Regions from separate parts of the Proteus sp. Marseille-Q3619 genome, predicted to be linked through region 2. Evidence: predicted binding sites of a transcription regulator. Region 2 holds the regulator's gene; the other holds the start of a gene.
What was found. The regulator PurR, encoded in region 2, represses purine synthesis genes. The targets are predictions, from matches to a motif close to CANGCAAACGTTTGCNTG.
Positions count from the first base shown of each region.

Region 1: the regulator PurR is predicted to act here: its motif matches at 2,934-2,951, upstream of guaB (IMP dehydrogenase).

Region 1 covers NZ_CBDIMP010000001.1:518,954-524,275, reverse strand. The annotation lists gene ACWPWK_RS02485 (TonB-dependent receptor) at 1-1,354, shown strand, start outside; gene xseA (exodeoxyribonuclease VII large subunit) at 1,460-2,842, opposite strand; gene guaB (IMP dehydrogenase) at 3,012-4,478, shown strand; gene guaA (glutamine-hydrolyzing GMP synthase) at 4,563-5,322, shown strand, end outside.
Region 2 covers NZ_CBDIMP010000001.1:3,967,102-3,972,423, reverse strand. The annotation lists gene ACWPWK_RS18600 (sulfite exporter TauE/SafE family protein) at 1-103, shown strand, start outside; gene sodB (superoxide dismutase [Fe]) at 388-966, shown strand; gene cydH (cytochrome bd-I oxidase subunit CydH) at 1,104-1,187, opposite strand; gene purR (HTH-type transcriptional repressor PurR) at 1,456-2,481, shown strand; gene punR (DNA-binding transcriptional activator PunR) at 2,508-3,410, opposite strand; gene punC (purine nucleoside transporter PunC) at 3,529-4,746, shown strand; gene cfa (cyclopropane fatty acyl phospholipid synthase) at 5,052-5,322, shown strand, end outside.

The sequences.
Region 1 (5,322 bases), 3.4 Mb from region 2:
AAACGATCTATTTGATAGCGAAATTTTGCTTAGCCACAGCCAAGCATCACAAAAATTTGCAGGTGATTCTCTTGTTAGTTTACGTGAAGCAAATGCAAAAAATATATCTGATTCACTAGTCGCTAAAAATACCAGCCGCTTTAATTACGATGAATTGGATATGGCATTAACACTGGGCACAAAATTAATGTCAACAGAATACAAACGCAGTGTTATTGCACCTTCTACTGATCCGTGGCAATCACAAAATATGGTTGAATATAATACGTTTGCACCGCAAGGAAAAAACGATTTAACCAGCTTCTTTTCACAAATGAAATTTGAATACGATATTTATACTCTCGACCTTAATTTAAATTATGTCGATTATCATATTAAAGGACGAAAACCCGCTTGTGATCCACGAGCCGCATGTTTCCCCGAAGGTGAAATGAACCTCAGTCGCCATGATAGAAATTGGGACCCAGGCATGTTGTTTTCTGCCGAAATTATTCCTGAATTTCAGCCTTTTGTAAGCTATGCACACACCATGAGGGCACCGACATCACAAGAGATCTTTTTTGCCAATGAAGGCGGTGCTTCAATGAACCCATTTTTAAAAAGCGAAAAGGCAGATACCGTGCAAATTGGTTTTAATAGCTATCACCCAGATTTAATGATGGAAGGCGATAGTTTACGATTTAAAGGATTGTGGTATCACACAAAAATCAAAGATTACATTTCCAGTGATTCTTATTTGGTATGTAAAGGTGGGGTGCGTTGTAAAAATGACGGTTCTTTAACTGGCGAGGATTACGCGGGGATAGAATACGATGGGAATATTTTCTTGTACACCAATAGCCTTGATCCTGTGACTTTACGTGGTTATGAGCTACAAGCAAATTATGATGCAGGAGTGTTTTATACTAACCTCTCATACAGTGACCAACGAACTTCACAGCCGACTTCGATTGCCAGTACAGACTTTGGGCAAACGCCCGCTTCTGAATTACCTAAATATTATGCCACTATTGATACAGGTGTTCGCTTCTTTGATGACCAGTCATTAGAACTAGGCACTGTGATCCAAATAACGGGAAAAGCACGTAAATCCTCACCAGAAGGGGTAGATTACGATACAGGTAAAGTGCCAATGGTGCAGCAAGATGATATCCCAACGGTTGTCGATGTTTATAGTAATTACAGAATTAATAAAAACATTTCTTTAAAATTTGCCGTGCATAATTTAATGAATAAAAATTATTCTAATGCGCTTGATAGAAGTAATTCAGCGCCGATTATGCAAGATCCGAGTGCAAATACACAAACTGCCCGTGGCAGAAGTTATCTTTTTGCAGGAGAAGTACGTTTTTAATGTAACGTAGTGATTATCTTAAAGTATAAATAATAAAAAACGGCATCAAAGGAAGATTGGTGCCGTTTTTTTGTATCACTGTTTCATTAAACAATAATATTTAAGTTAATCGTCACTTTTAGGTGCTGCTTTACGTTTAGCTCTTATCTTTTGTGTTTTAATCACTTCACTGGTGATCCAACCATCTTCAACGCGTGTTTTCAACGGATCACCCACTTTCACTTGTTTGGTATTTTTTAGCACTTCTCCAGACTCTGTTTCGCTAATACTGTAACCACGAGAAAGTGTTGCGAGAGGACTCACACTTTCCAATCGTGAACAGCTAATAGCGAATTGTTCACGTTGACGAGATAACTGTAGTGAAATACTTTCTCTCATACGGTAAATCAACTGCTGTTGTTGGCGAAGTAATGCTTGGATTTTTGAACTAGGTTCTTGGTAATTAAGGCGTTTTTTTAGTTGTGTTTGTTGATGTTGTTTGGTTTGCAATAGTCGCTGAAAACTAGTCACTAAACGCTGTTGTGTGGAAGCTAATACATTTTGCTGACGAGCAAGACGTAAATGAGGATGCTGTTGCTGCAAACGATGATGAAGCTGTGTTATTGCGCGTAATTTTTTTGCTAAATAGTAATCCATCGCCATTTCAAGGCGTTGTTGTTGCGATTGTAATTGGCGCAATAACTCAAGTTTGTTACGACTAATAAGCTCTGCCGCAGCAGAAGGGGTTGGTGCTCTAAGGTCGGCAATAAAATCAGCAATGGTCACATCGGTTTCATGACCAACAGCACTTACAATCGGAATTTCACTGGCAAAAATAGCACGAGCAACGCGTTCATCATTAAATGCCCAGAGATCTTCTAACGAACCGCCACCACGACCAACAATTAAAACATCACACTCTTTACGGCGGTTAGCAAGTTCGATGGCATGAACAATTTGCATAGGTGCTTCAGCACCTTGAACAGCGGTTGGGTAGATAAGCACTGGCAAAGAAGGATCACGACGACGAAGAATATTTAAGATGTCGTGTAGTGCTGCTCCTGTTGATGAAGTGATAACACCAATCTGTTTAGCGGGAGATGGCAGGGGTTTTTTATAAATTGCATCAAATAACCCTTCTGCACTGAGTTTTTGTTTTAATAGCTCAAATTGTTGTTGTAAGAGTCCGTCACCAGCAGGTTGCATACTCTCAACAATCAATTGGTAATCGCCTCGTGGCTCATACAATGTAATGGTTGCGCGAACTAAAACCTGCTGACCATGCTGAGGGCGAAAAGTAACTTTAGTATTTTGCCCACGGAACATCGCTGCTCTAATTTGGGCATTAGTATCCTTTAACGTAAAATACCAGTGACCAGAAGAGGGTTGAGTAAAATTGGAAATTTCAGCACTGATCCAAATGCGACCCATTTCCATTTCTAATAACTGGCGAACGGTCTTATTTAGACGGCTAACAGTAAAAATATTATTGTTTATCGGTAGTGTCATGTGAGCCAGATCAAATTTTAAAACAAAGACTTAATTGATTGATACTACCTAAGTTAGTGGCAGGATCAATAAAAATTTTGAAAAAAAGCTAGAAGCAACCGATTTCGGTGTGTATAATTCCGCGGCAATATTTTCTATTTCCTAAAAGCCGCCTTGGTGAGATATTGCTATGTTACGAATTAAAAAAGAAGCACTTACATTTGATGATGTTTTGTTAGTTCCTGCACACTCCACTGTTCTTCCTAATACTGCCGACTTGTCTACTCAACTGACTGAAACAATCCGCCTAAATGTTCCTATGCTTTCTGCTGCAATGGATACTGTGACTGAAGCGCCTTTAGCTATCGCATTAGCTCAAGAAGGTGGAATTGGTTTTATCCACAAAAACATGTCTATCGAACGCCAAGCTGAAGAAGTTCGTCGTGTGAAAAAACATGAAAGTGGTGTTGTCACTGATCCTATCACCGTAACACCAGAAACTTCTTTACGTGAAGTTCAAGCAATGACTGAACGCAATGGCTTTGCGGGTTACCCAGTTGTGACTAATGACAACGAATTAGTGGGTATTATTACGGGTCGTGATGTTCGTTTTGTTACTGATTTAGACCAACCAGTTACAGCGGTAATGACACCAAAAGAGCGCTTAGTGACAGTACAAGAAGGCGAAGCACGAGATGTTGTCATGCAAAGAATGCATGAAAAACGTGTAGAGAAAGCCTTAGTGGTTGATAACAACTTCCACCTGAAAGGTATGATCACTGTAAAAGACTTCAAAAAAGCAGAACGTAAACCAAACGCATGTAAAGATGAACACGGTCGTTTACGTGTAGGTGCTGCTGTTGGTGCAGGTGCAGGTAACGAAGAGCGTGTAGCAGCATTAGTTGCCGCTGGCGTTGACGTTTTACTTATTGACTCTTCTCACGGTCACTCTGAAGGCGTATTACAGCGCATTCGTGATACTCGTGCATTGTATCCAAATCTCCCTATCATTGGTGGCAACGTTGCAACCGCAGAAGGTGCTTTAGCACTGGCAGATGCAGGTGTAAGTGCGGTTAAAGTTGGTATTGGTCCTGGTTCAATTTGTACAACACGTATCGTAACTGGTGTTGGTGTACCACAAATTACCGCTATTGCAGATGCAGTTGAAGCACTGAAAGATCGTAACATTCCTGTTATTGCAGATGGTGGTATTCGTTTCTCTGGCGATATTGCAAAAGCATTAGCAGCAGGTGCAGCTTGCGTGATGGTTGGTTCAATGTTTGCAGGTACTGAAGAATCTCCGGGCGAAATCGAACTATTCCAAGGCCGTTCTTATAAATCCTATCGTGGCATGGGCTCATTAGGTGCGATGTCTAAAGGTTCATCAGATCGTTACTTCCAAACTGACAATGCAGCAGACAAATTAGTACCAGAAGGTATCGAAGGTCGTGTTGCTTATAAAGGTTTATTAAAAACTATCGTTCACCAACAAATGGGTGGTTTACGCTCATGCATGGGCTTAACAGGCTGCGCAACAATTAAAGAATTGAATACTAAAGCTGAATTTGTTCGTATCAGTGGTGCCGGTATTCAAGAAAGCCATGTCCATGATGTGACCATCACGAAAGAATCACCTAACTATCGCTTAGGTATGTAATTTATTCCGAGAAAGGCTTGTTTTGATTATAAATTAGCAAGCCTTTCAACTTTATGACTTTATCTGTTTTGGAATTCACCACAAATGACAGCAAATATCCATAATCATCGCATTCTTATCCTTGATTTCGGTTCACAGTATACGCAGCTTATTGCTCGTCGTATCCGTGAAATCGGCGTTTATTGTGAACTCTGGGCATGGGATGTTACAGAAGAACAAATTCGTGAATTTAATCCTAATGGTATTATTCTGTCTGGTGGCCCTGAAAGTACTACTGAAGACAACAGCCCTCGTGCGCCAGAATATGTATTTAATGCAGGCGTTCCTGTATTAGGAATTTGTTATGGTATGCAAACGATGTCAATGCAATTAGGTGGTGACGTCGAAGTTTCTGGTGAGCGTGAATTTGGTTATTCACAAGTTGAAATTCGTGAAACTTGTGCTCTGTTCAATGATATTCAAGATTCAGTTAGCGAAGATGGCAAACCACTATTAGATGTGTGGATGAGCCACGGCGACAAAGTTACTGCTATTCCATCAGACTTTGTAACAGTAGCCAGCACTGAAACTTGCCCATTTGCTATTATGGCGAATGAAGAGAAACGTTTTTATGGTGTTCAATTCCATCCAGAAGTTACACACACCCATCAAGGCTTAGCGATTTTAAAACGTTTCGTTTTAGATATCTGTGGTTGTGATGCTCTGTGGACTTCTGCTGCAATTATTGAAGACACTGTTGCTCGTTTAAAAGAGCAAATTGGTGATGATCACGTTATTTTAGCATTATCAGGTGGTGTTGATTCTTCAGTGACTGCATTATTGTTAAACCGTGCGATTGGTAAAC
Region 2 (5,322 bases):
AAAAGTTGCTTATCGCCTACCTATTCCAAGAGTTCGCCAAATATTTGCATTATTTCTATTCTTAGTCGTAGTGAAAATGATGTATACACTGATGATAGAGTAAGCAGAAAATGCAACAATCAGAGGATATAGGCTCTAAACACAGTCGATATTTTACTGCTTTACGAGTTGCTCTGTGGGATATACTCTTATGAGTATAATTAATCTATATGGCTTATAACTATAGATAAAAGATATTTAGCTGTTATTTCAGCAGATTTTTGTTAAAATAATTAGCAAAATAGTAACAACTTAGTGATTCATTTGCCTCATTCTATCAATTCAAATGATTTTGATGGAATGATTTCAGGCACAAAACCCGAAATAGATAGTTTAAAGGAGTACGCAATGTCTTTCGAATTACCAAAATTACCTTATGCGTTAGATGCTCTTGAGCCACACATCTCTAAAGAAACTTTAGAATATCACTACGGCAAACACCACCAAACTTACGTAACCAATTTAAATAACCTGGTTAAAGGTACTGATTTAGAAAGCAAATCCTTAGAAGAAATCATCAAATCTACTGATGGTGGTATCTTTAATAATGCAGCTCAAGTATGGAACCACACTTTCTACTGGAACTGTTTAGCACCAAATGCAGGCGGCGCACCAACAGGTAAAGTTGCTGATGCTATCAACAAAGCATTCGGCTCTTTTGAAGAGTTCAAAAAGCAATTTAATGATGCGGCAGCTAAAAACTTCGGTTCAGGTTGGACTTGGTTAGTTAAAAAAGCAGACGGTTCAGTTGCGATTGTTAACACGTCTAATGCTGCTACTCCAGTTTCAGGCGCAGACAAACCACTGTTAACAGTAGACGTATGGGAACATGCTTACTACATCGACTACCGTAATGCGCGCGTTAAATATTTAGAAGAGTTCTGGGCACTGGTTAACTGGTCATTTGTTGAAGCTAACCTTGCTTAATTGAGCTTGATAATCAAAGGTGAGTGATTGAGATTCATTTTTGGTGACAAAATAACAAAGGGCCTTGAGCCCTTTGTTATATTCAGATATTCGATAATCTATTATTTAAATTGATCGGATATTCTATAAAGCAGTGATTAGAACAACATAGTCGAAAATAAAACAATCATAACAAGCGCTGCTACTGCTGTACTCAAACCAAATTTCAGATCCGTATCCATCTATTTCTCCCTCAAAATGATTATAATACACTTTTTTAACCATAACCTTGTCATGGTTAATTATTATCACATATCAAAATTTGCTAAAATAGCGACTAGTGCACAATTTATAACATTGATTAATACTTTCACTTTTGAGCTAGATCATACAAAATTCACAGCTAATCGCTAAATTATTGCCAGTGTTTGCCCTATGTATGACTATACTGGCAGTTAAACCATAAAATTAGATAAAAGAGACCAATGAAGGTCAGGAGTTTTCCACACCATGGCAACAATAAAAGACGTGGCAAAACGCGCAGGCGTATCAACCACGACTGTTTCTCATGTGATCAACAAAACACGTTTTGTTGCTGAGAACACACGGGCAGCAGTTTGGGCCGCTATAAAAGAATTAAATTATTCGCCTAGTGCCGTTGCGCGTAGTTTAAAAGTCAATCACACCAAATCTATTGGCCTGTTAGCCACGTCCAGTGAAGCTCCTTACTTTGCTGAAGTGATTGAAGCTGTTGAAAATAGTTGTTATAGCAAAGGCTACACACTGATTTTATGTAATTCACATAATAACCTCGATAAACAAAAAGCCTATTTAGCGATGCTGGCACAAAAACGTGTTGATGGGTTATTAGTCATGTGTTCTGAATACCCCGATCACCTTCTGACACTGTTAGAAGGCTATCGTAATATTCCAATGGTTGTCATGGATTGGGGTAAGGCGCGTGGTGACTTTACCGATACGATTATCGATAATGCTTTTCATGGTGGCTATATTGCGGGTCGTTACCTTATTGAACGTGGTCATCGTGATATTGGTATTATCCCTGGTCCATTAGAACGTAATACCGGTGGTGGTCGCTTACAAGGTTTCTTAAAAGCCATGGAAGAAGCAAAAATCACAGTAAAAGATGAGTGGATTGTACAAGGCGACTTTGAGCCAGAATCTGGTTATAAAGCCATGTATCAGATGCTAAATCAAAAACATCGCCCTACTGCTGTTTTTTGTGGTGGTGATGTGATGGCAATGGGCGCAATTTGTGCCGCTGATGAGCTAGGTTTACGTGTTCCTTTCGATATTTCCATTGTGGGTTACGACAATATTCGTAATGCGCGTTATTTTACGCCAGCATTAACCACAGTCCACCAGCCAAAAGAGCGTTTAGGTCAAATGGCTTTGTCAATGTTGCTTGATCGCATCGTCAACAAACGCGAAGACGCCCAAACAATCGAAGTTCATCCACGATTAGTTGAGCGCCGTTCAGTTGCTGACGGTCCTTTTATTGACTACCGTCGTTAATTCAGATTTATTCGGCTATCTGATTTCTAGCGAAGCCATTCCTCATTTAAGGTTTGGCTATCTCCAAGATAATCTAACAACCATGTCAAAGCGGGTGATTCACTTTTATCGACCCACGTCAGGCAGCATGGGCTGTCTGGCAATGGTTGTGCCAGTTGTAAAGTAACCAGCTTACCTTGTTCAATTAAAGGTTCAGCACGATGCCAAGGCACCATTCCTACGCATAATCCCGCTAACAAGCATTCAAGCCCCATATCCCATGTCGGAACAACCATTCTACGCTGATTATTTAGCGCCCAAGTGTCACGCTTTGGTAAACTGCGTGAAGTATCTTCTAAGCATAAACTTGGATAAGGTCGCATCTCATCATCCGTTAATGGATGTTGTGCTTTCGCTAAAGGGTGATCAACATGACAAACACAGCGCCAAGGCATAAATCCCATATCTCTAAAACTATAACGTTCACCAATTGGTGAGGCTCTTGTTGCACCAATCGCTAAATCAACACGACCATTAACTAAGGAGTCCCATACGCCATTAAACACTTCAGGGTAGACATACAGCTCAATATCAGGAAAATGGCGGTAGAAATCGAGAATAAGTTGTTGTGTTCTTTCAGGTTTAACAATGCAATCAACTGCTATACTAAATTGACCGCGCCACCCATTAGAAACTTGTTGACAAAGATGCCGAGTGTCATTCATTTTTTTGATAACAGATCGTGCTTCTTTGATGAAAATTTTACCTGCATCGGTTAATTCTACATCACGGTGACGGCGCTCAAACAAAGGAACGGCAAGCCATTCCTCTAATTGCCGAACAGTGTAACTAACGGCGGATGGCACTCTGTGCAATTCTTGAGCAGCGGAGCTAAAACTTCCTGTTCTTGCAACTGCATCAACAACTTCTAAAGAGTATTCTGACCACATAGAGTTTATTCCTTTGAAAATTTTTCACAGCATTAACCAAATATTCCCGTTTCACAAGTAAAATAGGTCTTAGTTACAATACATAAAATGTTCTACATCACATAGCATAGAAAATAAAATGAATTCTAAAACTTCCACACAATCAAAAACACCTATGAGCTTTATGGTGTACCTAGCGGGTTTGAGTATGCTAGGTTACTTAGCTATTGATATGTACTTACCTGCATTTGGTATGATGCAGCGTGAACTCTCTATCAGCGAAGGTGCTATTAGTAATAGCTTAAGTATCTTTTTATTTGGCTTTGCTGTTGCTCAATTACTTTGGGGACCTCTTTCTGACAAAGTCGGTCGTAAACCTATTCTACTTATTGGTTTAAGCCTTTTCTCTTTAGGCTGTCTTGGTATGCTGTGGGTTGAGAGTGCAACTGGCTTACTTGCTATGCGCTTCCTACAAGCTTTCGGTGTTTGCTCTGCCGCTGTTATTTGGCAAGCTCTTGTCATCGACCGTTTTGATGAATCTCGCGCTCAGCACGTTTTTGCTTTAATTATGCCACTGGTTGCATTATCACCAGCACTTGCACCTTTAATCGGTGCTTCGTTATTAAATCACGGTGGCTGGCGTATGATTTTCATGGTGTTAATGGCTGTAACATTAGTTCTAATGTTACCGACATTAATGCTAAAAAACATTAAACAAAAATCAGTCACTGATGAAAACCAATCTACCGCTTCATTTACGACTTTACTAAAATCCCCTCTCTACACAGGTAACGTATTAGTTTACGCTTCTTGTAGTGCAGGTTTCTTTGCTTGGTTAGCTGGCTCACCAATCATTCTTGAAAAGATGGGCTACTCTCCACAGGATATCGGTTTAAGTTATATTCCACAAACTATTGCATTTATGGTAGGTGGTTATGGCTGTCGTATTTTACTGTCAAAAATGACAGGTAAAACGCTACTGCCACTGTTGTTAATTGGTTATGCTGTCAGTATGACTGCGTTATACCTTGTTGCTAAATTTACTGAGCCAACATTAACGACTATTTTAATTCCATTCTGTATTATGGCTGCAATGAATGGTGCATCATATCCAATCGCAGTATCTAATGCTTTATCTGCTTACCCTGAAATTAGTGGTAAAGCAGCTGCATTACAAAATGCACTTCAACTGGGTCTTTGTAGCTTAGCAAGTTTTATTGTGTCCGCATTTATCAGCCAACAACCTCTGATTAACACCACTGCAATTATGGCGTTAACAGCAATTCCAATGGCGGTTGGCTACTTTATTCAGCGCAATAAATCTGTTACCAAGCACACGATTCAAACCGCAGAATAATCGCTCTCCTTATTTTAAGAATCATCTTAAAAAGGCCATTTTATAAAAAATGGCCTTTTTCTTTTCTAGAGAAAAATATGCTACGTCTCTATACTTACCTATACGCTGTAATAGCGTTTTGTTTATTTTTCTTTCGGATTTTGAGACATTAAACAGATTATTTGCTGATTATGTCAGATTAGTTGTTTTATTAATTCTATTCGTTCAATTCATAATGAACACAATACCATTTTAATACTATCAATCTGTACACATCCTTTCTTAGCTTTATGTTTCAAAACCCGCTTAGTTTACGCGGAGAGTATATGAGTACATCTTGTGTAGAAGAAGGCCGAAAGACCTCCAACGATCCTTATGAAAAGATCGTAATAGAACTGTTAACTCACACAGATATTCGAATTAATGGTTCAGAACCTTATGATATTCAGGTTCATAATCAGAATTTTTATAAAAGAGTATTACAGCAAGGCTCATTAGGTCTCGGCGAAAGTTATATGGATGGTTGGTGGGATTGTGAGCGGCTGGATATATTCTTTCATAAAGTCTTACGTGCTGGTCTTGAAAATAAGCTCCCAC